DNA from 4 places in the Lysinibacillus sp. NPDC097287 genome. Region 4 is predicted to be linked to each of the others. Evidence: riboswitches for the same ligand, from Rfam matches in the RefSeq annotation. Region 4 holds a riboswitch; each other region holds the start of a gene.
The links. A riboswitch is a leader RNA that binds a small molecule or an ion and turns the genes downstream of it on or off. The one in region 4 is predicted to bind cobalamin.
Positions count from the first base shown of each region.

Region 1 (7,982 bases), on a different contig from region 4:
GAATATCTTCCGATTGCAACGCCTTCGTCTTCGCTTCGTTGGCAGTCATCATCGCTTGGAAAAATGCTTCTTCTGATAGACAGCCATTAATTATAACCCATGTGTTAATCGTCCCAACGTACGGCTGATCTAGTCTTTCATGTGTACGAGATACGTCTACAGCGTTACCAACACCTGCAGTCACCATGACAAACACACTACCAAAATCGGTTTTGTATTCATTCAAAGCAACAAGCTTTGTTGAAACAGCTGTCAGCATCACTACTGTTCCCGTTGTAGAAAAGTGCTCCCTTTGTAAAAATTCAGCTACTTCCTGCTTTACATCATTAATAATGTAATCACCTGGCACTGAGCGATTTAAAAAGCACTCATACCAACCTATCCCCGGATTATGAACAGCTGAAGAAACTGTTTTTAGTGGTATCTCTGATTTCATCTGAATGAATCCATCTACTACTGAAAAATTCTCATTCGTAATGATTGCTCGCTGTTGATCCTCAGTCGCTGCAGGCATGATTGTAATTTGCGGCTTTGGAATTTCTGGATGTGCATATGTCGTAACCCTAGCTTGATAGACTTCCTCAATTTGTGAGGCAATTAACACCTCATGCGGTGCACCAATCGCACGCATTTCTCCATTTTCCATCAATAATAACTCATCACAGTATAGCGACGCTAAGTTCATGTCATGCAACACCATAACTACCGTTAATCCGCATTCAACCGCTTCTTTACGTACCATATCTAAAATCTGTCGTTGATGCGCGATATCTAAATGGTTCGTTGGCTCATCTAGTAATAAAACTTCTGCTGTTTGCGCTAATGCTTGCGCTACAAAGACACGTTGCTGCTCACCGCCCGATAGAAACTCCATCGGCGTATTCTCATAGCGCGATACACCTGTTTGCGCCATTGCATGCTGAACGGCCTGCTCATCTCTGTCTGACCAGCTCGAGAAAAAACCCGTTTGATGTGGATATCGTCCAAGTGAAACTGCCTCACGCACCGAATTCGAAAAAGTATTTGCATGAAGCTGAGGTAGTACCGCCATTTTCTTCGCTAATGCACGGGCATTATAAGATTTGATGTTTTTCCCATCTAATGAAATCGAGCCACTAGTAGCAGGCAAAATACCACTCATCACTTTTAGCAGCGTAGATTTCCCGCTTCCATTGGGACCTAAAATGCCAAGCACTTTTCCTTTTTCAACGGTAAAACTTACATCTTTGACAATGGGTTCACCGCCATAACCACCTGATAACTGTTCAACCTTAATCATGCGCGCACCCCCTTACTTCTACGTTGTTTATAGAAAATATATGAGAAGACTGGTGCCCCGATAAATGCGGTAATGACACCAATTGGGAGTTCACGCGGCATAATAATGGTACGCGCTACTAAATCACAAATAATCAGTAACGTTGCTCCATTTAAAAACGATAACGGCAGTAGATGGCGATGATCCGAACCCCAGATCATGCGCGTCATATGTGGAACCACAAGTCCGACAAAACCAATGGTGCCTGATACGGCTACAGCGGCACCCGTTAACATTGAGCCACCTGCTAATATTAGATACTTACTGCGTTTTACATTCACACCTAAATGTTTCGCTCGCTCTTCACCGTACAATAATGCGTTTAACTCACGTCTTTGCGTCCATAGCATCACTGAACCTATTACAACAAACGGTGCAATCATTTGTACATATGGCCAGCCTCTCATCGACACAGAACCAAGCAACCAGCCGATAATTTGACGTAACTCCTCACCCGTTAACGCTACCATTAACGAAATGAGCGAACCTAAAAATGAACTAAAAATAACCCCAGTTAAAATAAGTGTTTCCATCTTCAGTGAACGATCGATAAGCCTTGCAAAACTCATAACCGCTATCATCGTCATGACTGCACCAATCATACTGAATGTCGGTAAAGTGTAAATGCCTACTACCGGAATCGATAGACCGAAAAATAGCGTCATGACTGCTCCGACCGATGCACCCGAAGAAACCCCTAATGTATATGGATCGGCAAGCGGATTTTTTAGTAGTCCTTGGAATGCTGCCCCTGCAATCGCAAGTGATGCCCCGACAAGCCCTGCAAGCATCACACGCGGCATCCGGATTTTCCATAGAATATTCGCTGCGGTTTCATCTGCCGCCTTATTCCATAGCACCTCTAGAGGAATGTTGACTGAGCCTATAGATACACCACACCATATGCTGACGATCAAGAGTGCAATCGCCGTTATATAGGCAAAAACTGTTTTACTCACTCGAATACCTCTGGGTAAATAGCTTTCGCTAATTCCTCAAGTCCATCTGCTAAACGGGGTCCTTGACGGCTTGTCATACTTTCATCTACTTGCACAATCGCATTATTTTTCACCGCAGTAATTGTTTCAAAACCTGCACGTTGTGGAATTTTTGTTAAGATGTCTGGCACATAGTCATAAGTGACCACGATAACATCTGGATTTTTCGAAATGATTTGCTCTGCGTCAATTTTAAACCAACCTTTTGTATCAGCTGCGATATTTTCAGCATGAATCATATCCAGTATCTCTTGCATAAACGTATCCTTGCCAGCAGTATAAATTTCAGGCTCATCCGAAGTCTCTACAAATACTGTTTTCGGCTCAACGTCTTTCAGCTTCGCTTGAATTTCCGCTACCTTTGCCTTCATTTCCGCAATCGTTTTTTCAGCTTCTGGCAGTTTCCCTGTTGCACGACCTAGTTGCTTAATTGTAGTATACGTTTCATTGAAATCTTTGGCATCCGCTACGACAAATACCTTCACACCTGCTGACTCTAGCTGATCTAATGCGCCTCCCAATGAGGCCATGCTAGATTCATGCGCGAAAACGATATCTGGTGTCAGTGCAATGATCTTCTCAATATTAAATTCCATACTGCCGACCTTTTCTTTCTCTGCTGCCTCTGCTGGATAATCATCAAAGTCATTCACGCCGACGATTTTATCATTTAATCCAAGATCAAATAATATTTCGGTATTACTTGGAATTAGTGAAACAATGCGTTCTGGTGGTGCTTCAAGCGTAATATCATTGCCAATTGTGTCTGTCATTGTAATCGGGAATGTTACTTCTTCCACTTGTGCATCAGCCTGTTGCTCTGTAGATGGCTGTTCTATTTTCTCTTCTTTTGTATTACATGCAGTGAGTAACCCTATTGTTAAACATGCAGATAATCCTATTTTCCAATACTTTTTCATTGCTGAATCCTCCTTAGAATATGTGGGCACGTACTTTATCGCCCACTTTGCATTATTTATCGATACACTTCGGCGTTTTATCGTCCTACTTCGTGGATTTATCGTCCATATTTTCAGCTTTATCGACATCCACCTTACAAAACATAAAAAAGCCCCATCGTCTAAAAAAACGAGGGGCGATGCTTGCACAATATTGCGGTCGCAAAAAATCACCACCCTATCCTCGTAGGCTGTTATGTGTTGCTCTATAAAGGCAGGTCTCCTGGCTCGTGCTACAAACGCTTTTTCATGCCTTCCCGAAAATCTTCAGTGGCTTGGTTTGAAAAAACTCACACTTACAGTGGCGGGACCGCATCGGAATTACACCGATTTCCCTTTTCACTTTATCCTTGGCAGATAAAGAACCTTTATCATTTTATTCAATCTTTTCTTATTATACATGAAAAAAGAATTATATAACGATAAAAAGTAGAGACTCTAAAACAGAACCTCACACTTTAAACAATATCTATAAAATACGGTGCAATTTTCATTGGCGCACACATTCCATGCAACGCCTACTGTTCTATCGGGCTCAACCTTAAATCCACATAAAAAAACAGTTTCCGATTTTCATCAGAAACTGTTTTGATATTTTCGGTCTTACATTTTTTCCGGAGCAGATACACCAATTAGACGTAATGCATTGGCAATTGTTGTGCGAACTGCAGTAATTAGGGCTAGACGAGCTTCTGTTAGCTCTTTGTTCGTAGCATCTAGTACTTTTTCTGCATTGTAGAAACTGTGGAATGTTGCAGCAGTTTCTTGAATGTAGTTTGCAATACGGTGCGGTGTGCGGTGTTTCGCAGCATCTGCTACTACTTTCGGGAAGTCGCCCACTTTTTTCAGAAGGTCGATTTCTTTTTCCGCTGTTAATAGATTCAAGTTGTCCGTTGAAGCCGCAAAGCCTTGTTCGCCAGCTGAACGTAAAATTGAAGAAATACGTGCATGTGCATATTGTGCATAGTACACTGGGTTTTCATTTGATTGTGATACAGCAAGGTCTAAGTCGAAGTCCATATGTGAATCGCCAGCTGTTTTCACAAAGAAGTAACGTACAGCATCTAAGCCTACTTCTTCTACAAGTTCACGCATTGTCACTGCGTTACCTGTACGTTTACTCATTTTGAACTTCTCGCCGTTTTTATACAGTTGCACCATTTGGATGATTTCCACTTCAAGTGTATCGCGGTCGTAACCAAGTGCTTGGATTGCTGCTTTCATACGTGGAATATAACCGTGATGGTCAGCACCCCAAATGTTAATTAACTTATCGAAGCCACGTACAATTTTGTCCTCGTGGTACGCAATATCCGGTGTAAGGTACGTGAATGAACCATCGTTTTTGATCAGTACGCGGTCTTTGTCATCGCCAAATGTTGTTGAACGGAACCAAGTCGCGCCGTCTTCTTCAAATACGTGACCATTCGCTTTTAATTTATCTAAAGCTACATCAATTTTACCGTTTCCGTATAATGAAGTTTCAGAATACCAAACGTCAAAGTTTACACGGAAATTCGCAAGGTCTGTTTTTAATTTTTCTAATTCTAAAGCAAGGCCATGTTGACGGAAGAAAGCAAAACGTTCTTCATCAGATTTAGCTAAAATAGAATCGCCATGCTCTTCTTTTAATTTACCAGCAATATTGATAATATCGGCGCCATGATAGCCATCTTCAGGCATTGCAGCATCCATTCCTAAAGCTTGCTTGTAGCGCGCTTCAAGTGAATACGCTAGATTATTAATTTGGTTCCCTGCATCATTAATGTAGTATTCACGAGATACCGCATAGCCTGCCATATCTAAAACGTTACATAATGAATCTCCTACAGATGCTCCGCGTGCATGGCCTAAGTGAAGGTCACCCGTTGGATTTGCAGATACGAATTCCACTTGTACTTTTTCACCAGCACCAGTAGTAGAACGACCATAATCAGCACCTTGCTCAAGCACTGCTGTTACTACATTTGCAAGGAAATCTTTACGTACAGTAATGTTCATGAAGCCAGGTCCTGCAATTTCGATTTTCTCGATATCTGTACCAGCTGTTTCAAGATTTTCTAAAATAGCTTCTGCAATCGCACGAGGTGGTTTCTTCGCCAATTTTGTCAATTGCATAGCAATATTTGTAGCATAGTCACCATTTGTTTTATCTTTTGGTGTTTCAAGATGAATATTTAACTCTGTGCCCGCTTCGACTAGACCTGCTTTTTCTACTGCCTGCGCAATCGCTGCTTTAATGGCTTGTTGTACTTGTTCTACTGCGTTCATCATTGTACCTCCGTAAATTTAATATCTAATGTATAATTGCCAACGGACTGTCCACTCATCAGTAAGTCGTATTGTACATAAAAATCTCCGCTTACTTCGTGTCGTGTAAATGTCATTTTTTTCGTTTGAATAACGAGTGGTATTGAACCGATTTCACTTTCATAATGCCCAATTTGTTGTTCAACTATATTCAGTGGTAGGCGCATTTTGACAGCCCCTGCGCGCATAATGAGTGCTTGCTCTTCGCCAAGCTTCATCGTTGTGCGGATCGTCTTATCTTCCTGCACCTCTTCATATTTCAAATACATACTACCTGCTTTTTCAAGTAGATGCCCATTTAACCACATTTCTAATGTTTCGGACTCTCCATCAATCGGACAAATCGTAGAAATGAGCTTAATGTTCACCTGCGATTTTGTATCGTTCGCCATCATGGATTGCTCCTTCTATATCTTTTACTATAACCTTCTTATTATAGGATGAATGTATGCCGTTTTTCAAGAAGGAAGTGAACGCTACGCCAAGCATTTCAATTAAATGTATAGTTTTAGCATCACATACGAAAAAAGTGCTCATTCGTGAAAATACGAAGGAACACTATCTTCTATATTTATTTAACCCACCCGAGAATCATTTCTCGTAGTAATTTAGAAGCTGTATTTGCGGTCATTTCAGATGAATCGTAAATTGGTGCCACCTCAACTAGGTCAAAACCAACTACATTCACGCCACTCTCTGCTATTGCATGAATTGATGCTAATAACTCTTTTGATGTAATGCCTCCGCAATCTACAGTACCTGTACCAGGTGCATGTGCTGGGTCTAACACATCAATATCAATCGTTATGTACACATTACGTCCTGCTAGTGTTGGTAACACTTCTTTTAACGGCTCCAGTACTTCAAATTTTGAAATGTGCATACCGTTTTCCTTTGCCCATTCAAATTCTTCCTTCATCCCTGAACGAATACCGAAAGAGTATACATTTTTCGGACCAATATGCTCTGCAATTTTTCGAATTGGTGTTGAGTGAGAAAGTGGCTCCCCTTCATATTCAACACGTAAATCTGTATGTGCATCAAAATGGATAATGGCAAGATCATCATACTTAGCTGATACTGCTTTCATTACAGGCCATGACACTAAATGCTCTCCACCCATACCAACTGGAATTTTACCGTCTTCTAAAAGCTTCACGATGAATTTTTCAATCTCTTCTAAAGAACGTCCGGCATTACCAAATGGAAGTGGAATATCCCCTGCATCGAAATACTTTACTTCATCTAAGTCACGGTCTAAATATGGACTGTACTCTTCAAGACCGATTGATACTTCTCGAATACGCTGTGGACCAAAACGTGAACCTGGACGATAACTTACTGTCCAATCCATTGGCATACCGTAAATAACAGCTTGCGCATCCTCATAGGTAGGATGGCTTTTTATAAAAACATTTCCTGAGTAAGCTTCATCAAATCGCATTTTTAGTCCTCCATTAAAGCCTGAACATAGTCAGCTTCATATATTTTCTAGTACAACATAATCACAGGATAAGAAACCTTCTTGCCTACTTTCTCGTATACTATATTGGAAAAGCAAATAAAAATCGTGTAATATCTACAACTGCGACGTTTTTGTCGAATGATAGAATTTCTTGAAATTAAATAGCGATTTCCAATAGATACAAAAAAAGTATAGTTGTTTTTGAACAAAGTGCAATAGTTTTTATGCATAAATTCGATTAAATGAGAATGTTCAGACACATACTGAGGCTAAGTTGTGAGAAAACGGGGTGAAGTAGGATGAAAAGAAAAAGCTATCAACGTAAGCAAAAGCGTGTGAAACGTACACGTAAAGCACTTACACTTTTTGTCGCCTTTGCATCTGCTATTATAGTAGGATTTATAGCACTGCGTATATATGTTCAAGTGGCTGGTGCGCCTCCATTAACTGTACCAAAAGCGTCTATTTTCTTAGACCAAAACGAAAATCAAATTGGTGACCACTTTACAAGTGAGCGTCGTTATTGGGTTGACCTCGATGAAATGTCACCCTATTTAAAAACGGCAGTAGTAGCTGTTGAGGATAAAGATTTTTATGAGCATCATGGCTTTGACTTTTCTCGTATTGCAGGGGCTATTTTAGTTGATATTAAGGCAGGTAGTAAAGTGCAAGGAGCGAGTACAATTACACAACAATACGCGCGTAACTTGTATTTAACACATGAAAAATCTTGGACACGTAAATTAAATGAAGCACTTTATGCTTATAGATTAGAAGTTTTTTATAATAAGGATGAAATACTAGAAGGCTATTTAAATACCGTATACTACGGTCACGGTATGTACGGCGTAGAAGCAGCTAGCCGTTACTATTTCAGTAAACCTGCGAGCGATTTAACTCTTGCAGAAGCAGCAATGCTCACGGGTATACCA
Region 1 is NZ_JBIWCX010000003.1:384,508-392,489, forward strand. It holds gene ACIQ2D_RS07190 (heme ABC transporter ATP-binding protein) at 1-1,279, opposite strand, end outside; gene ACIQ2D_RS07195 (FecCD family ABC transporter permease) at 1,276-2,277, opposite strand; gene ACIQ2D_RS07200 (ABC transporter substrate-binding protein) at 2,274-3,236, opposite strand; cobalamin riboswitch at 3,472-3,660, opposite strand; gene argS (arginine--tRNA ligase) at 3,879-5,546, opposite strand; gene ACIQ2D_RS07210 (YwiB family protein) at 5,546-5,977, opposite strand; gene speB (agmatinase) at 6,157-7,029, opposite strand; gene ACIQ2D_RS07220 (transglycosylase domain-containing protein) at 7,350-7,982, shown strand, end outside.
Region 1: another riboswitch for cobalamin. It lies ahead of ACIQ2D_RS07200 (ABC transporter substrate-binding protein); the one in region 4 lies ahead of ACIQ2D_RS04925 ((2Fe-2S) ferredoxin domain-containing protein).

Region 2 (7,982 bases), on a different contig from region 4:
TAATTGCAGGTTCTGCACTAAGTTGGGCAATGTGTGCGAGTGATTACTCTTGTTATCAAAGTCCCGAGTCTTCGAATAAAGCGATTTTCTGGACAACAACGTTCGCATCAGCTTCACCACTGTTTGTCATTATGTTCTTGGGTATTTTAATGAATGCAACGAACCCTGAACTTGTGAATTCTGCGGATCCAATTGCGGCATTAGCTTTACAAATGCCTAAATGGATGGTTATTCCATACTTTATTACAGCATTAGGTGGTATTATCCCACCGGCAGTTATTTCACTTCGTTCAGGACGTAATGCTTTAGAAGCTACAAATATTAAGCTTTCAGATCGAACATCGATTATTTTCCACGGTGCAATCATGGTATTGCTTCCGACTTATGTGTTATTCATCAATGGAGACTTCTTAGGTTCATTCCAAATGTTCTTAGGGGTTGTCGGTATCGGCTTGGCTGCTTGGACAGCTGTATTCGTAGCGGATTACATTATTCTTCGTAAAAAGCAAGGCTATGATCCTGATATCATTTCAGGTGATAAAAATATTGCTGTGAATAAAGGGAATGTAATTATATGGTTTGTGAGTGTTATTGTTGGACTTCTGTTCACTTCAAATCCGATTTTCCCTGCTATATTTGCAAAAGGAATTTTCGAAGGTAACAGCCTTGGCGTATTACTAACATTTGCAGTAGGTTTAGTTTTAAGCTGGATTTATTCATCAGCACAATTGAAAAAGCAAACAGAAGTAGCGAAATAAATTTAACATATCAATTTTCTGGAGGTAAGAAGTATTATGAGTATCCATTTAAATGCAAAAGAAGGTCAACTATCTGAAAAAGTATTGATGCCAGGAGATCCACTTCGTGCTAAATATATTGCAGATACTTTTTTAGAGGATGTTGAGTGTCACAATACAGTTCGCGGAATGTATGGTTATACGGGGACATATAAAGGGCATAAGATTTCTATCCAATCTTCAGGAATGGGTGCTCCTTCCATGAGTATTTATGCTACTGAGCTCATTAAAGATTATGGTGTGAAAAATATTATTCGCATTGGTACAATTGGAGCTATGAAGCGTGAAGTAAAAATCCGCGACATTGTTATGGCAATGGCAGCTACGAATGATTCAAAAATGCAAAACATTATTTTCCCGCAAATTAATTATGCACCAAACGCAAGCTTTACTCTTCTTGAGAGAGCATATCGTTTATCTAAACAAAATGCTGATTTGAATGTGCATGTAGGTAATGTATACACTGGCGATGCATTCTATGAGGATGATGATACGATGATTCATAAGCTGGCTGATTACGGTGTGCTAGGTGTAGATATGGAGACATCAGCGCTTTATACACTTGGAGCTAAATATGGTATCGACGTTTTAAGTATCATGACAGTGAGTGACCATGTTATTACTGGTGAAGAAACAACAGCAGAAGAACGTCAAACAACATTTAATGACATGATCACTGTAGCGTTAGAGACTCTTATTAATGATTAATTTTTAGCAATAGAAAAAACCTTACTCATATTTTGGGTAAGGTTTTTTTGTTTGATTTAGAAACTTTTATTTCTAAATCTTGAAGTTTAATTTAATAATGCCTGTTTCTTTTAAGGCAAAGAACAAGATGATGACAAATGGTCCGACTAGTAAACCGACAATACCAAACAACTGCAAGCCAACAAACATTGCAATTAAAGTAGGTAAAGGAGATAAACCAATATGGGCCCCCATGACCTTAGGTTCGACTGTACGACGAATAATGAGTAGAATAGTAGCTAAGATGAATAATTTAATTGCTAATGATGTATTGCCCATTAATAAATGATAAGTGCCCCATGGTGCTAAAATGATAATAGAACCCAGAAATGGGATAACATCAATAATCCAAACTATCAATGCCATTGTTACTGCATATTTTGGCTGAATGATATATAACCCGATAAGTGCAACCCCGCCAATTATAAAACTAACGAGTATTTGAGCCTTCATAAAGCCGAAGAAAGCATCTTTTAAACGGGTAGTAATGATTTTCATCTTGTTTGCAGTTTCGGGTTTTAAATATTTATATACAATACGTTTTATTTTAGGTATATCTAGCATAAATAAAAATAGGGCAATCATATAAACAAGAAGGCTAATAAAAAGACTAGGGATTTCTGAAAGTAAGTTCGTAACTTTGCTATAATTGAAGAAGCTTAAAAAGGACTCTTCAACCTTTTTGATGAAATCCCATGTTGTATTTTGGAGTGAAGTTCTAACTTCAGCTGGGAAGTTTTCGGTGTATTGGGAAATGTGACCCTGCATTTGTAGCCACATATCAGATAACTTTGAAATATAGTAAGGTGCTTGTTTAGAAATGGAAATAATTTGCGACATCAATTGTGTAATAGTAAAGTAACACATAACAGCAATAAATGTGGCACTTACTATATAAATGACAGCGACAGCTATTTTACGTGACATTTTCCATTTACGTTTAAAAAACATGACAATAGGTTCTAGCAAAAAAGCAGTAATCCCAGCTAAAATAATGGGTACCGAAACAGGAATGATGAAGTATCCTGCAATAATTAGACCGATAATGACAAGAGTTCGGAAAATCGTTTTTCTTGTAATTGTTCTATTCAAAAGCTCACCTGCTTATAAAAATATTTGAAAATAGAGGATTTATTTAGTGTAACATAGATTTTTTATAAAATTATGGCGTTCTGAAAGAATTAAAGGTAGGGATGGATAATGGAAAAAGACATATTACAACTTTTTAGCAATTTGACTGAGCATGATCGTGATATCCAATATGAATCTTTTGAAGAGTTAATGAAAATTGTAAAGGAACCCGTAGATTGGACATATTCAGTCTGGGAGCAACTTATCAAGGCACTTACATTTAAAGATGAGCATATACGTGCACAATCAGCACAGTTTTTATGTGCACTTGCAGCAAAAAGTGATCCAGAAGAACGTGTATTAGAAGATTTTATGAAAATTTGGGCTGTAACTTATGATGAAAAAACCGTTACAGCAAGACATAGTTTACAATCGATTTGGCGTATCGGATTAGGTGGACAAGTGCAAAGGGATTTAGTTGTTTCGCATTTAGCGAAGCGATTCCATACATGTGTCGATGAAAAACATCCGTCACTTATTCGTTATGATATTATAGTATCCTTGAAAAATTTATTTGATGCAACAGGCGATACAAAACTATTAAATATTGCACAGAATTTAATCGAGAAAGAGCAAGATGCCAAATATAAAAAGAAATACAAGACAGCCTTACGTTAAATGTCAGGGACTTTTATTGATATAGTATATGGTAGATTTGAGGTATGAGATACAACATATGCGTAATTAAGGTTATTTTTATGGAATAATAAATCTATAATTTCCAATATAAATCAATGTGTTTTTTAGGTACATAGTGCACTGTTTTCCGTGCGTAAAAACAGAAATCCAGTCGTTAAAGAAAAATAGTGCTGGTTTTTGTGAGTATTTGCAACTTTTCGACTACTAAAGGGTGTTAATTTATGATAAACTGCTTAACAAGTGAATAATTCTTGCAGAATAAAGGTGCTAACTATTAGCATAATCGGGAATTCGGTGTAAGACCGAAGCTGTTTCCGCAACTGTAAGTGCAGAAGAAATAAGAGAATGCCACTGTCGAATGAAGAAAAATGCTTCTAGTAGATGGGAAGGCTCTTATGATTTCGCTACAAAATCATTGTAGTGAGCTGCACAAGCCAGGAGACCGACCTTTATTTGAGCGTATAAGCACTCTTCGGAAGATAGGAGGATATACGGCAAATACATATTGAACGTTATATGACGTGACCAATTATGCTATTTTCGTCGTTCCTTTTCGAAGAGGAGCGGCTTTTTTTATGGCTTTTTTATTGGTATATGGCATTCACGCCAGACTCAAAACGTTTGATGCGTGAATGGACTTATCAAAAGATATAGGGCCTTATAGCAGCGAGAATATCTTCATAGTAGAAAGAGGGGACCTTGTTTGAAGAAAGATGCACGCTATTCCTGTTACCCTTTCATGCGTGAAAAAGTAGCGACTGTCGATTTTGAAATTCGAACAGATTGCCTAACAACTCATGTAGGTGTGGCACTTGCAGCAGTCAAAAAAGAGATTGTTGAGGTAGTAAAAGAAGATCTACTTGAAATTTTACCTATGGCTTATCATGTCAACGGATCAGTACGTGGAAAATTAGCGGTTACTGACGAGGATTTAGCTTGGCTAAGTAGTCGTTATGATTTCTATGTGAGTCATGTAAAAGAAGCAATCCAAAGCTTTGTTTTACCACAGGGTACGGAAGCAGCAGCGGCGTTACACTTATGTCGTAGTGAGGCAAAAAAATCTTATCGTGCGCTCCATAAAGTTTCCGAGGAGAGAGAAGTACCAGAAATTCTATTTAATTATCTAGGTCTATTAGCAAACGTATTTTTTGTCATGGCTGTCTACATGAATCAACAAGCAGGCATTGCAGAAATTCCGTTTGTAAGTAAGTCTTACCCAATGAAAAAGAAAAAGGAGAATGTCTAAATTGAAAAAGATATTTAATTTCCAATGGCTTTCAGTATTAATGCTTGCATTTTTACTTGTAGGCTGTGGCACAGCAGAAGAAAACGCAAATGAGGATACATCAAAACAAGGCGCACAAAGTGAAGAATCAGGCTATAAAGTGAAGGATGACCGTGGGGTAGAAGTAGCTTTTGATGCAGTACCAGAAACAGTTGTTTCTTTACAACCTAGTAACACAGAGATTTTATTTGCATTAGGTGTTGGCGATAAAATCGTTGGCGCAACTGAGTATGATACGTACCCACCAGAAGCATTAGAAATCGAACGTGTTTCGGATTCAATGGTATTTAACAGTGAGCGTATTTTAGCATTAAATCCGGATGTAGTTATTGCCTATACAATTGGTGAAAAAGATGCACTAAAGGTACTTGAAGATGCTGGCGTAAAAGTATTTGTTATTCAATCAGCAACATCTTTTGAAGACGTTTACGGTGACATCGAGCAACTTGCTACTGTAATGGGTGTTAAAGACAAAGGTGAGCAGTTAAACAAAGAAATTAAAGCTAAAATCGCTGACGTACAAGCAAAATTAGCTGACGTAACAACACAAAAAAATGCATATTACGAAGTTAGTCCATTACCTAGCATTTATACGACTGCAGGAGGTACATTCCAACAGGAAATTTTAGATGCGGCTAAAGTAAACAATATTTTTGGCGATCAACAAGGGTGGATACAAGTTTCTGAAGAAGATATCATTGCTAAAAATCCTGAAGTTATTTTAACAACTAATAACTATATTGAAGATGCAGTTGGTGAAATTTTAGGTCGTAATGGCTGGAATACTATCCCGGCTGTTCAGAATAAAGAAGTGTTCCTACTAGATGCAGATACATTATCTCGTCCAGGACCACGTATTGGTGAAGCAGTTGAGCTAGTAGCAAAGGCTGTTTATCCTGAATTATTTTAATAAGTAAATGTTATAGGAAGTCGTCTCAATTATTGAGGCGATTTTTTTACTGTTGAATCCATTGTGAAAAGCCCAATCCTCAAGAAGAGCTTGCTTAGTGTAGAAATTGGTATTCTATTCTTTAATTCTATAAAATGGAGATATAGAGGATGGCTAAATCAAAGGAGGCGTAATGGATGAGACAATTTGACATGCAAGTTATTCCGTTTGAGGCAGTCTATAATTTCCGTGATATGGGTGGCTATAAGACAAAGGATGGACGTATTGTAAAGGATCGCTTGTTTTACCGCTCAGCAGCACTTGGTAAGATGACAGAGGCAGATAAAGAGCGCTTTGAAACGTTAGGGATTAAAACGATTTTCGATTACCGGGACGACCATGAAGCTCAGAGTAACCCGAATCCAGCATTTCCGAATACGAAGTATATTCAAATTCCCGCAAAGGGCATCCATGCTTTTGAAATGCCGACAAACGCTGAAAAGAAAATGGGTCGCCAAAATTTCTACAAAGTCGTCAATCCAGATATGTTCCGAGATTTTTATGCACAAATGCCATTTAATAACGCTTCCTTTAAAGAACTGATGGCAACGATTCAACAACCAGAAAACTTAGGTCTTGTTCATCATTGTGCAGTGGGAAAGGACCGTACAGGCATTGGCGGGGCACTGATTTTATTGGCGCTTGATGTACCTGAAGAGACAATCATACAGGATTATTTAGATACGAATATTTATCTCCGTCCAATGGTGGACCGTATGGCACAAGCTATTCAGCACGATTTTAATGATAAAGAATTACAACAATTTCACGCTCTAATGTCTGCTAGAGAAGATTATTTACAAGCAGCATTTAATGAAATGGATGTACGATATGGTTCAAAGGAGACATTTTTAGAACAAGAATTTAATCTGACAAAAGAGAAACGTGTGCAGTTACAGGCATATTGCTTACGTTAAATATATTCCTTCCCCCAAAAATGGGGGAGGGATATTTTTTTGAGGCTCTTCACTATAACGAGGGGTTGATTTCCGTTCCAGCTGGGCGCTTTCCGGGGGGGCGTCCGATGAGCCGCTTAGGGGCAACAGGATGTTGGTCACAAAGGCGTTGTCACAGGATGTGACGTATTTAGCCTTTGTTCCTCTGCTACGCTCACTCCAATCAACAAGCATTCAATATTGTTGGACTCTTTTAACCAAAGTCATCCCCGACTTCTGGTGATGAGCCTATTTTAAAAGAAAGTATGTTAAGATACAGTATATTTTCACTCCAAAAAGGAAGAAGTGACGTAAGTTGACTGATACAGTCATGAAGAAAAAAGGAGATGGACAGTTAAGTCTATTTCATTTAACATGGCCTATTTTCTTAGAAGTATTTTTATTTATGTTAATGGGGCTAGCTGATACATTTATGCTTAGTGCCTTATCGGATGATGCCGTTTCTGGTGTTGGCGCAGCCAATCAATATATTCATATTGCAATTTTAATCCTTGAAGTGGTCGGGAATGGGGCTGCGATAGTTGTGTCGCAATATTTAGGCTCGCGGCGTTATTTTGAAGCGGCGAGGATTTCTGCACTAGCGGTCACAATGAATGTAGCAGTCGGGTTGATCATGAGTATGGTGTTCTTCTTTGGTTCTAGTCATTTAATGAAGATGATGAATTTAAAAGGCGAAGTGCTTGTGCATGCGCAGAGTTATTTAGTGATTATTGGTAGTTTCATATTTTTACAGGCGATCATTAATGCGCTAGCGGCGGTCATTCGTGTACACGGCTGGACGAAACAAACGATGTACGTGTCACTTGGTATGAACATTTTGCACGTTGTATTGAACTACGGTTTGATTTTCGGTAACTTAGGTATGCCGGAGCTAGGTGTACAAGGGGCGGCTGTTTCTTCAGTTATTAGTAGAGCCATTGCGGTACTCGTGTTCTTCTGGTTGCTCTATCAAGTCATGGAAGTTCGTGTGAAGCTCGAATATTACTTTGCGTATTCAAAGGAATACGTGCGGAAAATTTTAAATATCGGCTTACCGTCAGCATTTGAGCAAGTGTTGTATCAGTTTTGCCAAATTGTGTTCTTATATTATGCAACATATTTAGGGGCAGAGACGTTAGCAGCAAGACAGTATGCGATGAATATTTCAATGTTTACATACTTATTCGCTATGGCGATTGGCATGGGGACAGCAATAATTATTGGACGTTATGTAGGTGCTGGTAATAAGGATGAGGCTTATCAGCAACTTTGGTTAAGTGTGCGTGCAGCATTTGCCTTTACGATTACAATGGTTATTATCGTGACGATTTTCAGAAAGCCATTAATCAGTATGTTTACTGACAATCCAGAGGTTATCAAAATAGGGGCTTCTGTATTGGCACTTAGTATTTTACTTGAAACAGGGCGTACGATGAATATTGTCATTATAAACTCGTTACGAGCGTCAGGGGATGCAAGATTCCCAGTGAAAATCGGAT
Region 2 is NZ_JBIWCX010000007.1:131,741-139,722, forward strand. It holds gene ACIQ2D_RS11955 (purine-cytosine permease family protein) at 1-758, shown strand, start outside; gene deoD (purine-nucleoside phosphorylase) at 795-1,505, shown strand; gene ytvI (sporulation integral membrane protein YtvI) at 1,578-2,636, opposite strand; gene ACIQ2D_RS11970 (hypothetical protein) at 2,745-3,293, shown strand; cobalamin riboswitch at 3,560-3,779, shown strand; gene ACIQ2D_RS11975 (hypothetical protein) at 4,018-4,560, shown strand; gene ACIQ2D_RS11980 (ABC transporter substrate-binding protein) at 4,562-5,509, shown strand; gene ACIQ2D_RS11985 (tyrosine-protein phosphatase) at 5,686-6,465, shown strand; gene ACIQ2D_RS11990 (MATE family efflux transporter) at 6,815-7,982, shown strand, end outside.
Region 2: another riboswitch for cobalamin. It lies ahead of ACIQ2D_RS11975 (hypothetical protein); the one in region 4 lies ahead of ACIQ2D_RS04925 ((2Fe-2S) ferredoxin domain-containing protein).

Region 3 (7,982 bases), on a different contig from region 4:
GCAACCATCTTTTGATTGCGTGCTAAATGGTAGAAGAACGCGAAGCCTGAGTAGAAAAATAGCCCTTCTAAAATAACGTCATAGACAATCGCCTCAAGCATATTTTCAACTGTCGCTTCCTCTGAAAACGCATGATAGCCTTTAAAGACAAATTCATTGCGACGCTCTAGTACTGGCTCTGTACGCCAAAAGTCAAACGTGCGATCCTGTACATCTTTATTCACAATACTTGATAGCACATACGAATAGGAGTGATTATGAATCACTTCTTGCTGCGCTAAAATGATCATCAATGCATTCAAACTTGAATCTGTTAAATAGTCTGCTACTTTGCCCGCAAAATCAGTTTGCACACTATCTAAAAGAGCAAGTAGGCCAATAATTTTCAAGAAAGAGTCCTGCTCATCAACTGATAACTCCGCAAATTGCTTGATATCATTACTCATATTAATTTCAAACGGTGTCCAAAAGTTTCCGAGCATTTTTTTATATTTTGGGTACGCCCAGTTAAAGCGTACGTCATCCCAGTTTAAAATGTTAGAAGAGCGCCCGTTGACAATCGCTGTTGAACGGTTTGGCGCCTCTTTATCCATAATTTGTCGTTTTGTAATTGTTGTCATTTGTTATTCCTCCTAGCTAGCACAAGACTCACATTCGATTAGTTCCACTGACGTTGAGCGTACATAATACGTCGTTTTCACACCACTTGCCCAAGCATTTAAATGCAGTGCAAGTAAATCTTTTGCCTTAATCGTATTTTGTACATATAAATTCAATGAAATGCCTTGGTCAATATGGCGAGCGCGTGCAGCATTTTGCTTGATCGTCCAGTTTTGGTCAATGAAGTACGCCGATTTATAGAACCAAATTGTTTCCGGCGATAAATCTGGTACCGTTACTGGAATTTTGTAATCCTTTTTCTCCTCGGAATAGCTCTTTTGGAAAATTGGATCAATCGTTGCCGTACTACCTGCTAAAATTGATGTCGATGAATTTGGTGCAATGGCCATCACGTAGCCATTTCTCATGCCGTTTGCTGCCACTTCAGCTCGTAATCTAGTCCATTTTTCACTGTCATAGCCACGCTTGTCAAAGTACTCACCCGTTTGCCAATCCGAACCCTCGAATAGTGGATACGAACCCTTTTCTTTAGCTAAGGCATTGGAAGCTTGAATCGTTAAATAGGCAATTTCTTCGTACAACTTGTCTGCATAGTCAACCGCCTCGTCCGACTCCCATTGAATCGATTTTAACGCCAATATATGATGCCAACCAAACGTACCAAGCCCAATTCCACGATAACGTGCATTCGTACGTTCTGCTTGCTTGACTGGAATTGTATTGAGCGCAATAACATTATCCAACATACGTACTTGTATCGGGATAAGTCGTGCTAACACATCCGCAGGTACAGCCTTCCCTAAGTTAACTGATGATAGGTTGCATACAACAAAGTCCCCTGGCTTACGACGTGTCACAATAACATCATCTTCAAGTGTGATCGACTCAAATTCAGTTGGACTCATATTTTGAAAAATCTCTGTGCACAAATTCGAGCTGTAAATCATCCCCTCATGCTTATTCGGATTCATGCGATTTACTTCATCGCGGTAAAACATAAACGGCACGCCTGTTTCTAGCTGCGAGCGCATAATACGCTTCATAATATCGATGGCCTGTACAACTTCACGACTTAGTAACGGATTCGCGATACATGTATTGTATTTCTCACGGAAAGAACCGTCACCTTTCTTCTCATCATAGAAATCCTCAAGTGAAAAGCCCATAATTTCACGCACTTCATGCGGATCAAATAAATGCCAATCCTCGCGTGCCTCTACAGCTTCCATGAACAAGTCTGGCAAACACAGCCCCGTGAAAATATCATGAGCACGTAAACGTTCGTCCCCATTATTTAGACGCAAATCTAAAAACGTAAAGATATCCTTATGCCAAATATCTAGATACACAGCAATTGCCCCTTGGCGCTGACCCAGCTGATCGACTGATACAGCAGTATTATTTAACTGCTTGATCCATGGTAGAACACCACTCGACGCACCTTTAAAGCCTTTAATCGATGAACCACGGCTTCGGATTTTACCCATATACACGCCAATGCCCCCACCGTTTTTCGATAAAGTCGCCACATCTGTATTCGTATCATAAATACTTTGCAGGCTATCATCGACTGTATCGATAAAGCAGCTAGATAATTGCCCGTGCGTTTTCCCCGCATTTGATAAAGTTGGTGTAGCAACCGTCATAAATAAATTACTCATCGCCCAGTAAGATTCACGTACCTTCTCTAAGCGATTTTCTGTTTCATCTTGCATAAGCGTCATCGCAATTACCATCCAACGTTCTTGCGGTAATTCGACTGGTGTTTTTGTATAGTCACGTACAACATAGCGGTCCATCAATGTTTTTAAACCGATATACGTAAACAGTTCATCTCGGCTTGGCTCTAGATATGATGCCAGCTCCGTTAATTCTTTCATGCTATATTTTGTCGTTAGATTTTCATGGTAAAGACCCGCTTCTGTGTAACGCACTAGCTGATCAGGGAATGATTTGTAAACCTCTTCCACATCGATACCACGTTGTTTCGCAAATTGGTCGTATAATTTTTCTAAATACACCTGTGCTGCGACAAATGTCCAGTACGGTTCTTCTTCGTCAATTAGGCTAAGCGTTTGTAAAATCATCGCATCTGCCCACGCTTCAAACGTAGCGTCCTCATTTTTTCGTAGCCAACGATCCGATAACCTTACAAAACTTTCAAGTTCATCCTCCGTGTACTTTTTCTTTAACTTAGCGATTTGCTGTTCGATTTGAATCGTCATATACTCTCTCCCTTTCTTTCAGCCACACAAAAAAGCGACCACACAACCTGTATCGGTTGCGTGGTCGCATAAAAATCGGAAATGGAAATGAAGGACATGTACACAAAGAAGTGGACAAATCTCTCGCCTCCACTTCTCAATCCCCGAAGAATGTGTTGCTGTCTTGAACGTAACGGCAGGTCTCCTGGCTCGTGCCTTTAGCCAAATGATCGCCTTCCCGTTTTTCACAGTGGCTTTTTGATCATTTGTCAGCACTCACAGTTGCGGGGACAGCTTCGGCTTTAGATGACTCTATTTCCGAATTCCCTATTAAACCATAATGGTACCGCTTGTCCAAAATACTATATATTGTGTTTTAACTCCTAAACAAATCTAACATATTGTGTTTAATGTTTCAAGAGGTGTTTTGCACTTTGTAGTTTACAAGCCACTACTTTTGCTCGAAGCAAGCCCAATTAACCTGTAGTTATACACAATTTCTCAAAATTTCTTGTGAAAATATTTTGGGCTAGTTTCTCTTTTTCGGGATGCAACCCGAGTAAAATGACAGTACATGGGCCTGCAGTTTTTGCAACATCTAGTGAGCATTCTACTTTTTTACCACCAAATAATCGTGAAAACTCAACTTGAAGTCCCTTTGAACCAACCGGCCAAACTTGCTGTACAATTTCTTTATGCCAGGCATCAAAAATAGGTTGTAACAGCGCAACATTTTCAGGCTGCTCTAGCACCTCATTACCAACAAGTGGCAGTCCGTATGTGTACCAAATTAGCTCACTATGCTCATATGCGGCACGCTTTTGTATCTCACCAATCATCGTGATAGATAAGCCTGATTGTAATGTTGGCATATTTGACTCAGAGGAACCATCTACGGGTGGACGAACTAGACCTATTTCATCAAATACCTGCTCAATTCCTGCTACATAGTGATTCCATGCTTCATCCCCTGAAAAATTAGCAAGTAAAATATGTGTAGGAATAGCATTAGCAGCGAGCTGCTCTAAAAATGTTACCCGTGCCGTTAAATATGCCGATAATTTGTCAGGTGCAGCCACAATATCTTGCGGTTTTTCACCAATGGCCGCGGCATTATCTGTTGTTGCGATCAAGCCGCCAATTCTTACTGCATTTCTCAATGTACTCGCCCTTCTTTTCGTACAAAAACTTTCGAAATGACTGGCATCGCTACAGCGACAATCACTAAGTTAATGAGTGTTGCCATGAACAGACCAGGTAATGCTCCCCAGAAAAATGCCGGACTAATGATGAAATAAAAAGGCAGTGGTGCAATGATACCATTTAAAACAAGTGCCACTGGCCATTTCCAAAATTTCAAACCTTTTTTATGCATAATACCAAATATCCACACTACTACAAACATTTCAGCTGCAATAATAAGATGCAATGGCCCAAGTGGGAATCCGGATGTTAGTGCCGTAATAAAATGCCCAATCATCCCTGCTACGCCAGCTAAAGTGGGTGATAAGAACGCTACACTCAAAAACGCAGGTGCAGAGTCTAGAGCCGCCGATGATACAGGCGACGGCACTTTAATAACAGCGCCAATAGCACAAATGGCTGCTACCATGGCTGTTAGCGTCAAGTTCATTATTTTTTGTCGATTCATTTCCATTTCCTCTTTTCTTTTTATTTTATCGTCTCGCCAATGCCATACCAAATACGAACAACTTGCTCCGCTTCCGCAAATAACGCCTGGTACAAACGACCACACGTATCACGGAGCAACCTCGCTTGTTTTTCCAATGGCACAACGCCGCGTCCCATATCCGTCACAATTATATACAGTACACATTTTTCTTCAAGAGCCTTTAGTCGTGTCAAAATTTGTTCGACAAGGACCTCATCTTCTTCTAAATTTTGTGTTATAAGCCATTTTTCTAAATTTTTTATTACTAACGCTTCGCAAGTTGGTTCGTTTTTAGGTAAAAAACCATCTGAGATCAAAACATCTTGCCCACTAAGCTCCTTCAGTACATAGTCGGTTTTCCCGTTATAGGCACCACCGATAAAGACATGCATCTCGCCCCCTCCTTCCAAGCCCTTTGTGAAAAGGTAAACGTGAACAGTACGTGATGTGGCACATCGTATGACCAGAATGGCTTTTCCTCTGGCGCGAATCGGACTAATAATGCTCGAATTACACCACCATGCACAACAAGTACATAGTCTTGATCCTCTTTTGGCAACGCTAGAAACCCTTCAACAACGCGAGCACTAAACTCATCAAAACCCTCACCATTTGGTGGGAAATTTAGGGCCGGATTATCTAACCATGCACAATACCGTTTGTCTGACTTTAATTCATCATATGTTTTGCCTTCAAATTCGCCAAAATTAGATTCCCGAAAACGAGCATCATGAATGTACATGGCATTCGGAAAATAACGAGCAGCTGTTTGCTGACAGCGCAATAAATCACTACCATATACCTTAGACACATTTTGGTCCACTATAGGGAGTACGGATGGATCCGCTAAAGGTGAATCCGTCCAGCCAAGATAACGTTTTTGAAGATTTTCTTTCGTCGGCGCATGTCGCATTATACGCACAGTAACAACGTCACCCATAACACGACCTCCATTCCTTCAATTAAAGCACCGAGTAAATCACCAGATACACCGCCAAAATTACGTAGTGTAAACTGACGGAACACAAAAAGTGCTACGGCTAAAACAACCAGCAAAACTAGAGGTGCTAATATACCACCCGTTACATAAACTACGCCACTAATCGCAATAGTAAATGTTACAGCCATCAGAGCTACAAGTACACCTGGTTTTATATGCGTTCTAAAAAAGTACGCAAGCCCCTTCTCCTTAGAACACTTCATTGAAATAAAGTAAAAAATCATACCCACTCTTGTGAAGAGTGGAATAAATAGCAATGACCATAACGCAAGCTTATCTTGAACAAATAATTCATGGAGGACCACAAATTTTCCGAGTACTAAAAATAACACTGACATAACACCGAATGCCCCAACACGTGGGTCATCTAAAATCTCAAGCCGCTTCTCTCGGTCACGATACGAAAAATACGCATCCCCCATATCGATAAAACCATCCAAATGGAGACCTCCCGTAAAGAACGCAAATAATCCTACAACTACAAAAGCTAGAAGCACTTCGCTACTTGCCGTCCACTCCGTTAATCCGTAAATACTTGCAGCCACAAGACTTCCCATAATGGCACCAACCCACGGTAAAAAGGCAAACATACCGGTAATCGTTGTTTTCGTCAGCGGAATTTCTTTATGTACAGGCAAGACTGTAAAAAACTGAAATGCGAGTAACACGCTATGCCATATATTTTTCAACGCTTTGCCCTCTTTCTTTTTTTGTAACCATCTTTATTTTTGATAAACTTATATAGATAAAATCGTCGAATGTTGAGCGAATCGACACTAACCTTGAGCGACCTACTCCCCATGTTGAGCGACTTGGCACTAAACATGAGCGATCTTCCTCACATGTTGAGCGATTCGGCACTAACCTTGAGCGACCTACTCCCCATGTTGAGCGACTTGGCACTAAACATGAGCGATCTTCCTCACATGTTGAGCGACTTGGCACTAACCTTGAGCGACCTACTCCTCATGTTGAGCGACTCGGCACTAACCTTGAGCGACCTACTCCCCATGTTGAGCGACTCGGTGCTAACCTTGAGCGAACTTCTCCCCATGTTGAGCGACTTGGCACTAACCTTGAGCGAACTTCTCCCCATGTTGAGCGACTCGGCACCAAACTTGAGCGACCTACTCTCCATATTGAGCGACTCGAAATCGCCTTGAAGCAACCTACTTATTTCCATTTCTTTACGATACCATAATTCATTTCATATGCATCATTTGCTACAAAAACGAACCATTGATGTAATTTCCCGAGCATTTGGCGATACAATTCGACCTCTTCACTCGTGTAAGGTGGCTCATCGAATAATTCATTGGACACGACAAAAAGCGTCACCTTTTTTCCCAGTAACGTCACAATCGATTCTTGCATTAAGCTTAATTTCTCCTCTAAGCAGCCGGGCTTTTCTACACATGGTGTCCCTGTATCGAAACCTTCATAAAATGCATTCGTTAGCCACGTTGTAACACAGTCCCATAGGACAACATCGCCTGCAACTAACTGACTAAAAGCAATACTAACATCATAAGGTGCCTCGATTGTGTTCCATGTTACCCCCTGTGCTAGACGATCCTCTCTATGCCGTATAATACGTTTTTCCATTTCTTTGTCTGTCGCCACGCCAGAAGCAACATAAACGAGCCGTTTTTCTCGTAACGGCTCGTTTTGATATTGAGCTACTGCAGCCTGTTCGGCAAAATGAGATTTGCCGCTGCGTACCCCACCTGTTATAAAAATAAGTGGCATGTTCTAACGCCTCCTTATTGTAAATGTAATGTACTGCCGATTTCTTTTACTTTCCATTGATCGTTTACTACATCCACAATTGTAACACTTGTGTCCTCAATCGTTGGTGGTGCCCATAATTGTTTAATACTTCTACCTAAAATAGCATTCACGATACATTTAATCGTTACACCATGAGACACAAGTAGAATTTTACCATCAGGATATTGATTGGCGATATTCTTTAATACATACATCGCGCGCTCCGTTACTGCACCAAAGCTTTCTGTATGAGTGGCTATAAATTGTGCTGGATAATCTGTATACACTTCATACTCGTAACGATCATGCTTAAGTATTTCCTCAATTGTCTTACCTTGCCAATTACCTAAATTAATTTCACGCAAATCATCTTCATAATGAATTGGCAAATTATTATCGTGAACTAAATAAGATAAAGTTTCCTTTGCACGCTCACTTGAACTACAGAATGCCGCTGCAAACTGCACATTCTTTAATTGTTCACCTAATTTTTTGGCATTCAGGATACCATCAGATGATAGTGGTGAATCAAGCCATCCCTGCAACCGATGTTCTTTATTCCAAACAGTTTCCCCATGTCTAACAAGATAGAACATTGTCATTTATCTCACCCTTGCTTATTTGTATTAAACCATTCCTCTAAACAGCTATGTAAACGGGACATAGCTGTAATGTCCTTCATCCCCACTCGGAACCATCTTCCGTCAAGCCCTTT
Region 3 is NZ_JBIWCX010000009.1:8,420-16,401, reverse strand. It holds gene ACIQ2D_RS13620 (ribonucleotide-diphosphate reductase subunit beta) at 1-620, opposite strand, end outside; gene ACIQ2D_RS13615 (ribonucleoside-diphosphate reductase subunit alpha) at 633-2,846, opposite strand; cobalamin riboswitch at 3,003-3,191, opposite strand; gene ACIQ2D_RS13610 (hypothetical protein) at 3,302-3,985, opposite strand; gene ACIQ2D_RS13605 (ECF transporter S component) at 3,982-4,476, opposite strand; gene ACIQ2D_RS13600 (bifunctional adenosylcobinamide kinase/adenosylcobinamide-phosphate guanylyltransferase) at 4,497-4,889, opposite strand; gene ACIQ2D_RS13595 (histidine phosphatase family protein) at 4,838-5,437, opposite strand; gene cobS (adenosylcobinamide-GDP ribazoletransferase) at 5,410-6,186, opposite strand; gene ACIQ2D_RS13585 (hypothetical protein) at 6,167-6,442, opposite strand; gene ACIQ2D_RS13580 (bifunctional adenosylcobinamide kinase/adenosylcobinamide-phosphate guanylyltransferase) at 6,671-7,246, opposite strand; gene ACIQ2D_RS13575 (histidine phosphatase family protein) at 7,261-7,869, opposite strand; gene ACIQ2D_RS13570 (pyridoxal phosphate-dependent aminotransferase) at 7,875-7,982, opposite strand, start outside.
Region 3: another riboswitch for cobalamin. It lies ahead of ACIQ2D_RS13615 (ribonucleoside-diphosphate reductase subunit alpha); the one in region 4 lies ahead of ACIQ2D_RS04925 ((2Fe-2S) ferredoxin domain-containing protein).

Region 4 (7,982 bases):
TTTCGCGAAGTATAATTCACAGAAAAGCTTGAAGGAATTTTCAAGATGATAAATGGAAGGGGATTATGATGGAGATAGTTCGTGCAACGATGAATGATTTAGAGGATCTAACAATACTTTTCGATGAATATCGCCAGTTTTACGGTCATGGATCAGATGTGAGTAGCGCAAAGGCTTTTTTACAATTACGACTTGCGTTAAATGAATCTATTATTTTTTTAGCTGTTCAAGATGGTAAAACAGTTGGCTTCACACAGTTATACCCAACTTTTTCATCGGTAGCTTTACAACGAGCGTTTATTTTAAATGATTTGTATGTTACAGACGATGCGAGGGGATTAGGCGCTGGGAAGGCATTAACTGAGATGGTATTCCAGTATAGTCAACAACAGCACGCTCGCTATGTAACACTTCAAACAGCACCTGATAATGTAAATGCCCGTGGGCTCTATGAGAAGTTAGGTATGAAGCAAGATGAATACTGTAATTATGTGAAATATTTTGATTAAGAAAAAGCATGGGGAAGTCCAATAAGTCAATTTAAGCAGAACAACTGCCTTTCTATATGGTAAAAATCCGCTTCGCTTTCCGCGGGCACAGTGTAAGTCGCAACCCTCGCTACGCGCGGTTTGTTGCGTCATACGTCTTGTGCTGTTCCCGCAGGAGTCTACGCGCATTTTCACCTTTATATCAAAAAATAGAATACTATCTTTTCTTTTAGGACAACCCCATACTTTTTTTAAGTTGTTCAATTAGTTGTTGCAGATCATGCTTAGAACGAGGTAAGGGAATATTTTTGTCGAATAACTTTTTATTTTGTAAAGTGATTGCCATTTCAAATACCCAAGGTCGTTCCAGGTGTGCTCTTTCTAGTACATCTTCTTGATGGAAGAGTGTGACTGGATCACCGTTATAAATGATTTGACCTTCTTCCATCACAAGGATAATATCAGACCACTCATAAGCAAGCTGAATGTCGTGGGTGGCAAGTAAAATTGTACGTTCGCCGTTTTCTAATTTAGCTAAGTATTGTAGTACTTGTGCGGCATAATAATTATCTAATCCTGCAGTGGGCTCATCTAGCAGTAATACAGAAGGCTCCATCGCAAGGACACCAGCCATTGCGACGCGTTTTTTCTGCCCAACACTTAAGAAGTGAATGGGCTTTTCGAGTAAATCTTCAACCTCTGTTTGTGCGACGGCCCAAGCGATATTTTCTTCAATTTTTTCCGCGGACCAACCGAGATTGAGTGGACCGAAGGCAATGTCTTGCTTGACCGTACCAGAAAAAAGCTGATTGTCGGCATCTTGGAACACGATTCCGACTTGTTGACGCAATAGTTTTAACGCTTTTCTGTTATAGCGTAGTTTTTCCCCACAAAATGAAATACTGCCCGATGTTGGTTGGAATATTCCGTTTAAATGCTGAAATAATGTCGATTTTCCAGCGCCATTATGACCTAGAATTGCGATTTTCTTCCCCTTAGGAATTTGTAGCGTAATATTCGTCAATGCATGTGTACCGTCTGCATAGGTATACGATAAATGCTTGAGATCAAAGTAAAGTTCCGTCATGAGATAATCCCTCCAGAAATGACGAATAATATGGCAATCCCAGCGATACAGAGCCAGTTTTTCTTGCTATAAGCAGCAGTTTCCTGCCAGTAAACAGGCTCACCACCACGTGCCTGCATCGCGTTATTTAATTCACGACTACGCTGGAACATTTCTGAAAATAATGCCGCAATTAGCATTGATGCAGAGCGCAGCCACTGCATAGGCGAATGGTAGCCGAGTCGTGCTTGCTGGGCAAGGTGGATTTTTTGCATGCTTTCTAAAAAGATGAAAATGAAGCGATACGTTAATTCTACTAATTCAACGAATAGCACTGGTAGACGCCATTGTCGTAACACATAGCAAATTGACTGCACCGACGTCGTTAATATTAAAAAGTAGAGACAGCTAATGCTACCAAGCACGATGAAAAATAGCTCCTGTGCCGTTGCAACACTTGATGTACCGATAAAGATCGTCCATGTACTCAGTTGGAAATCCAAAATGTGTGACGGCAAAACACTAGAAGAAGGTGCAATAGAAACCAAAATTGTCACTATGCTCGAGAGTAGGAAAAACCCTGGAAGCAGTAGTAGTTTTGCATAATACGTAAAGGGGATTTTTGCGGCTAAAATGATAAAAGCACTCATTACGATAAATGTAATGAGTGAAATATGTTCATCTCGAATAAAAAGCGACAGTAGTAGTAACCCAAGTGAAAACGTCATCTTTTCTAGTGGATGAACAGATGCTAGTTTATTCATGTAAGCATATTTATCAATGAGTAACATCGCTGTTAACCTTCTTTATGTTTGCCGCGCATGAAACCGATAAAATAGCCGATAAAACCAGCACCGATTGCAGCTTGTAGCACGAATAATAAGCTCTCAATTTCACCACTTGGTGGCTCCCAAATACTTTCAAACCATGGCTCATACTCTGCGTTAATTTCACCAATTGCTGCTTCTGCTTCTCCATCAGCACCACCGAATTCAGCGCCCTTTTGTATGAATAGGGGAAGGATGGCAAGGAACACGACAATTCCTAGTAACAGTAAATTTTTTTTCATCTTAATGTGCCTCCTTTGCTGAGAATACACGTAATGCTTTTAATTCGCGGACGTTGTATTTTTTCAGGAAGTTCATGACAATTACCGTTAAAATCCCTTCACTAATTGCAAGTGGAATTTGTGTTAAGGCAAAGATACTAGCAAATTTAGTGAGTGAAGCCATAAAGCCACCAACTTCAGATGGGAAAGCAAGTGCAAGTTGAACAGATGTCACAATATATGTACCTAAATCACCAAGCATAGCTGCAAAGAATACAGCTAGTGAGAATGATAAGCCAATCTTTTGTGCCCCTTTAAAAATAAAATAGACGATAAACGGTCCGACAACGGCCATTGAGAAGACATTTGCTCCTAATGTTGTTAGCCCACCATGTGCTAAAAGTAAAGATTGGAATAATAATACGATTGTACCGATCACGCTCATTGCTAATGGTCCGAATAAAACGGTACCAAGCCCAACACCTGTAGGATGTGAGCAACTGCCTGTTACAGAAGGGATTTTTAGAGCTGATAAGACAAATGCAAAGGCACCTGAAAGGCCTAGCATCATTTTAGTTTCCGGATTCTCATCTATTGTTTTACGAATAGAACGTAATCCTAAAATAATAAATGGAATCGATACGACCCACCAAAAAATTGCCCATTCAATCGGCAAAAAGCCTTCCATAATGTGCATAGCAAATGCACGATTTGGCACCATGATAAATGCCAATAAGAAATAACTAAGCTTCCAAATTGAAAATTTCACCATTCTTCCTCCTTTTGTTTTATTGATTCATCACCAAAGGTCGTGGATGACATTTGACGAAAGTGCATATTGATTTTAAACTGCCAGTTGATTGTAGTGGAGACTGGGCGACTCCTGGGGGATTAGCGTCCCAGATGAGACCCTGGAGCGAGCATAGCGAAACTGTGTTTTGTTGCGAAAGCGAAGCGTCAGCAACCAGTGAAGCGGCTCTTCGGACGCCCCCCGGAAAGCGCCCAGTCGGAACGGAAATCAACCCTAAGTTATGGTGATGAATCTTTTTTAGCGTGTGCAATAAAAAAAGCACTTCTCCTTTTTGGAAAAGTGCATAGCTGAAAAAAAGCAAATGAAAAACGATTTGCTAAGCTGCACACCTATCCGCGTAGGTTGAAACTTGTCACGTATTTTTTGGCAGGTCTCCTGGCTTTAGTTCATCGTTTTATAGGTCTTCCCATCCGTTGGACAGTGACATATCTATAAAAACTCCCTAGTACAGTGGCGGGACCGCGCCGGACTTGAACCGGCTTCCCTTTTAAGTAAAATGTAAGCATCTTACACCAAAAAATGTTATTGTTGTGAGTTTTCAGGACAAAGTGTAACACGGCTCAAGGAAAATAATCCATCCCTTTTTGGAAAAATATTTATTTTCAGTAAGTTTGATGTAGAAAATTCTGATAAATTAAAGCAAAGTCAGGTAGTATTCTAGGAAATATTTGTCGAAAAATTATGGAGAATAGAACATTTTAAAAAAGAGATGTTGAAATTTTAGAATAATGAGCTATGATAGAAACAGTTTTTATTAATATTTTAACAATCTAAAAATTTAATATAATTACATCTATAAGTGCTCGAAATCGTTCGAGATAATAGGGAAATCGGTGCGAATCCGGTACAGCCCCCGCTACTGTAATAGCTGATGAAATCGCAAATGCCACTGGTGCAAACTTGGGAAGGTGCGAAAGTAAAATGAAGCTTAAGTCAGGAAACCTGCTTAATTGATGGCATGCAAACTTTTCGGAGGGAGAAGTTGAAGCGAGGGCGGGAATCTGTATATATCCGTGTTCATTCGGCTTCAATAAAACCTTTACTCTTCGTCTTGAGTGAAGGTTTTTTTCTTTTTCCTAGAAGGAATGAGGGGAGAAATACTTTGACAACATGGAATTTAGAAGGCATGAAAACGCATCTTTTTATCTGCAATGGCAGTAGTTGCATGAAAAAAGATGGGGAAGATATTACACAGGTGATTCGAGATGAAATACAAACACTGGCACTTGATAAAGAAATACATACGACAAGAACACGTTGTAATGGCAGATGTAAGGATGCTTGTGTAGTTATTGCATATCCGCAGGGCAATTGGTACCGAGTGCCAACGACTGAACATGCAAGAGCGCTTGTACAAGATTTACATCATGAATCTTTACATAGCGAGCATGTGTTTACACTAAGTGAAGGTACGTTACAACGAACAGCACAAACGACTGCTATTAAAGGGATTGAGAAAGTGAAAGAGGGGTAATTGGACAGTGCAAAAAGGAAAAATTTTCGTTGTTGGCTTTGGCCCGGGCGATTTCAAACATATTACAACGCGTGCTGTAGAGGCACTGCAACAAAGTGAATTTATTATTGGTTATAAAACATATGTGGAATTGATTGAAGATTTAGTTAGCGCAAAATCCATTGTAAGTACGGGAATGACTGAAGAAGTATCACGTGCGCAAGAAGCCGTTCGTCAGGCAGAAGCGGGAGGGATCGTGTCGGTCATTTCCAGTGGAGATTCTGGCGTATACGGAATGGCCGGGCTGGTCTATGAAGTGTTAATCGAGCTTGGTTGGACAGAAGCGACTGGTATTGAAGTAGAAATCGTCCCTGGTATTTCTGCTATTAATTCTTGTGCCAGTTTACTAGGCGCACCGATTATGCATGATTCATGCACGATAAGTTTAAGTGACCATTTAACGCCGTGGAATTTAATTGCGAAGCGTGTGGAAGCCGCGGCAATGGCCGATTTTGTTATCGCATTGTATAACCCGAAAAGTGGCCGTCGTACGCGTCAAATTGTAGAAGCACAACGTATTTTACTAGAGTATCGTTCGCCAGATACACCTGTTGGACTTGTGAAAAGTGCTTACCGAGATCGTCAGGAAGTAACGATGACAACATTATCAGACATGCTCAATCATGATATCGGAATGCTGACAACGGTTATTATCGGGAACTCTTCAACGTTCTTCTATGACAATAAAATGATTACACCAAGGGGCTACCAACGTAAATATACGCTTGGTGATGAGAAACAACCATTACGACCACATCAGCGCTTAAAAGAAGAAGCTGAACCGTGGGCGATGAATCAAGAAACAGGCGCAGCACGTACTGATTTTGCAGCAGATCCAAATGCGGGGCGAGTGACGTCGATAACAGCAGCCCCGCCAGTGAAAAAAAAAACAACACTTGAAATGGCAACCGCAGCACTAGCAATGGTGAAGGGGACTAGTGCGGTTAAAGTATCACCAAAATTAGTCCAGCAAAAAATAGAGTCGATTTTTGAGCTAGCTGTTAGTCCAGGTGTGGCGAATAAATTTTTCACGCCTGCACAAATGATGATGTTAGCCGAAGTAGTTGGAGAAGAAGGGACAATGGAGTATACACCAGACCATCAAATCCATTTAAAAATCCCAACAACAGAGCCGTCTGAAATTACAGCCAAGCTACGTAGTGTAGGCTTCTTACTTGCACCAATCGGGGATGTGCTATCACTAAAAGCTTGTGACTTCTGTTACGGCGAAAAGGCAGATTCAATTCCATATGCAGAGGAAATCCAAGAAAAACTAGGTGGTTTAGCATTACCAAAAACACTGAACATTGGTTTTAACGGCTGTGGTATGGCGTGCTATCGTGCAGTGTTCGATGATATTGGCATTGTTTATCGAAAAAGTAAATTTGATGTCTTTATTGGGGCAAAGCCAGTGGGTCGTACAGCTCATGCTGCACAACCTGTTGTAGAAGGCTTAGAACCTGAACAACTCATTCCACTGATTACAAATATTATCGATGAATATAAAGCAAATGCACATCCGAATGAACGCTTGTTTAAATATTTCAAACGTGTGAAAAAGATTTTACATTTTAACTATCAAGATATGTCTTCAAAAATAGAAGTAGAGCCAGCTCCGTGCGGCGACTAGTGAGGAGAGCAAAGATGAAAGCAATTTTATTTGTCGGCCATGGTAGCCGTTTAGCAGCAGGAAATGATGAGGTACGTTCATTTATTGAACAAATGACACCGAGAATTGATCAAGATTTTTTAGTGGAGACATGCTTTTTAGAGTTTGCCACACCAAATATTGAGCAAGGGATTACGAATTGCGTGAAAAAGGGCGCAACTGAAGTACATGTTATTCCAATTATCTTGCTACACGCAGGGCATTCGAAATTGCACATTCCAGCAGAAATTGAGCATGCACGTGAGCATTATCCAAATGTTCACTTTACGTATGGCCAAACGATTGGTATTCACGAAGAGATTTTTACAATTTTACAAGATCGTTTAGCAGAGACTGGCTTTGACACAGAGGCAAACCATGAAGATACAGCGATTTTACTAATTGCACGTGGCGGTAGTGATCCATACGCGAATGGCGATTTTTATAAAATCACACGTTTGCTTTGGGAGAAGCTACCTGTGCAGTACGTTGAAAGTGCCTTTATGGGCGTTACAGATCCTCGAGTGGAAGAGGGCATTGAGCGTTGCGTGAAACTAGGTGCCAAGAAAATCATCATGCTACCGTACTTTTTATTTACAGGTATCTTAATGGAACGCATGCACGAGATGCGTCAGCAATTTAACGAAAAATATCCTGAATGTGATATTCAGATTGCGGATTATTTCGGCTATCATGAGCGTTTGCAAAATGTCCTATTAGAGCGTATTGAGCAAGCGGTGAATGGTACTTCTACAGGTATGCAAGATTTAGAAAATTACCGAGCTTACGCAGAGGTACATGGTCACGCACACCATCACCATCATCACGACCATGATCATGACCACCACGATCACCATCATGAGGAGCCAGTGAAATGATTTTCATGTTAGCAGGTACGAGTGATGCAAGGAGCTTAGCGCTTGAATTGAAGGAAGTGAGCTTTGATGTGACAGCGACTGTTGTCACAGAATCGGCGGCGACAAGCCTTGAAGAAGTCGGCCTTAAGCATTTAGTCGGTCGGTTAACGGCACAGGAAATGTCGATGATTTTAACGGAGCAAGGCTACAAAATCGTTGTTGACGCTTCTCATCCATTCGCAGAGGAAGCTTCAAAAAATGCAATGGCTGCGGCCAAAATGGCAAATGTTCCATACATTCGCTATGAACGTGCCCATGAGCAATATGCACATCCACTCATTACAGTCGTCAAAGATTACGAGGCAGCCGCGCAGTTAGCAGCTGAAAAACGTGGTGTCATTATGCTGACAACGGGCAGTAAAACACTTGCGACCTTTACAAAAGTATTGCACGGGTTAGAAAATACTCGCCTGATCGCACGCATGCTTCCACGACTCGACAATATGGAAAAGTGTGACGCACTTGGTGTGGCGCAAAAGGATATCGTCGCC
Region 4 is NZ_JBIWCX010000002.1:390,621-398,602, forward strand. It holds gene ACIQ2D_RS04900 (GNAT family N-acetyltransferase) at 69-509, shown strand; gene ACIQ2D_RS04905 (energy-coupling factor ABC transporter ATP-binding protein) at 718-1,575, opposite strand; gene cbiQ (cobalt ECF transporter T component CbiQ) at 1,572-2,345, opposite strand; gene ACIQ2D_RS04915 (energy-coupling factor ABC transporter substrate-binding protein) at 2,351-2,623, opposite strand; gene ACIQ2D_RS04920 (energy-coupling factor ABC transporter permease) at 2,625-3,374, opposite strand; cobalamin riboswitch at 3,762-3,945, opposite strand; cobalamin riboswitch at 4,196-4,376, shown strand; gene ACIQ2D_RS04925 ((2Fe-2S) ferredoxin domain-containing protein) at 4,516-4,887, shown strand; gene cobJ (precorrin-3B C(17)-methyltransferase) at 4,895-6,556, shown strand; gene ACIQ2D_RS04935 (sirohydrochlorin chelatase) at 6,571-7,452, shown strand; gene cobK (precorrin-6A reductase) at 7,449-7,982, shown strand, end outside.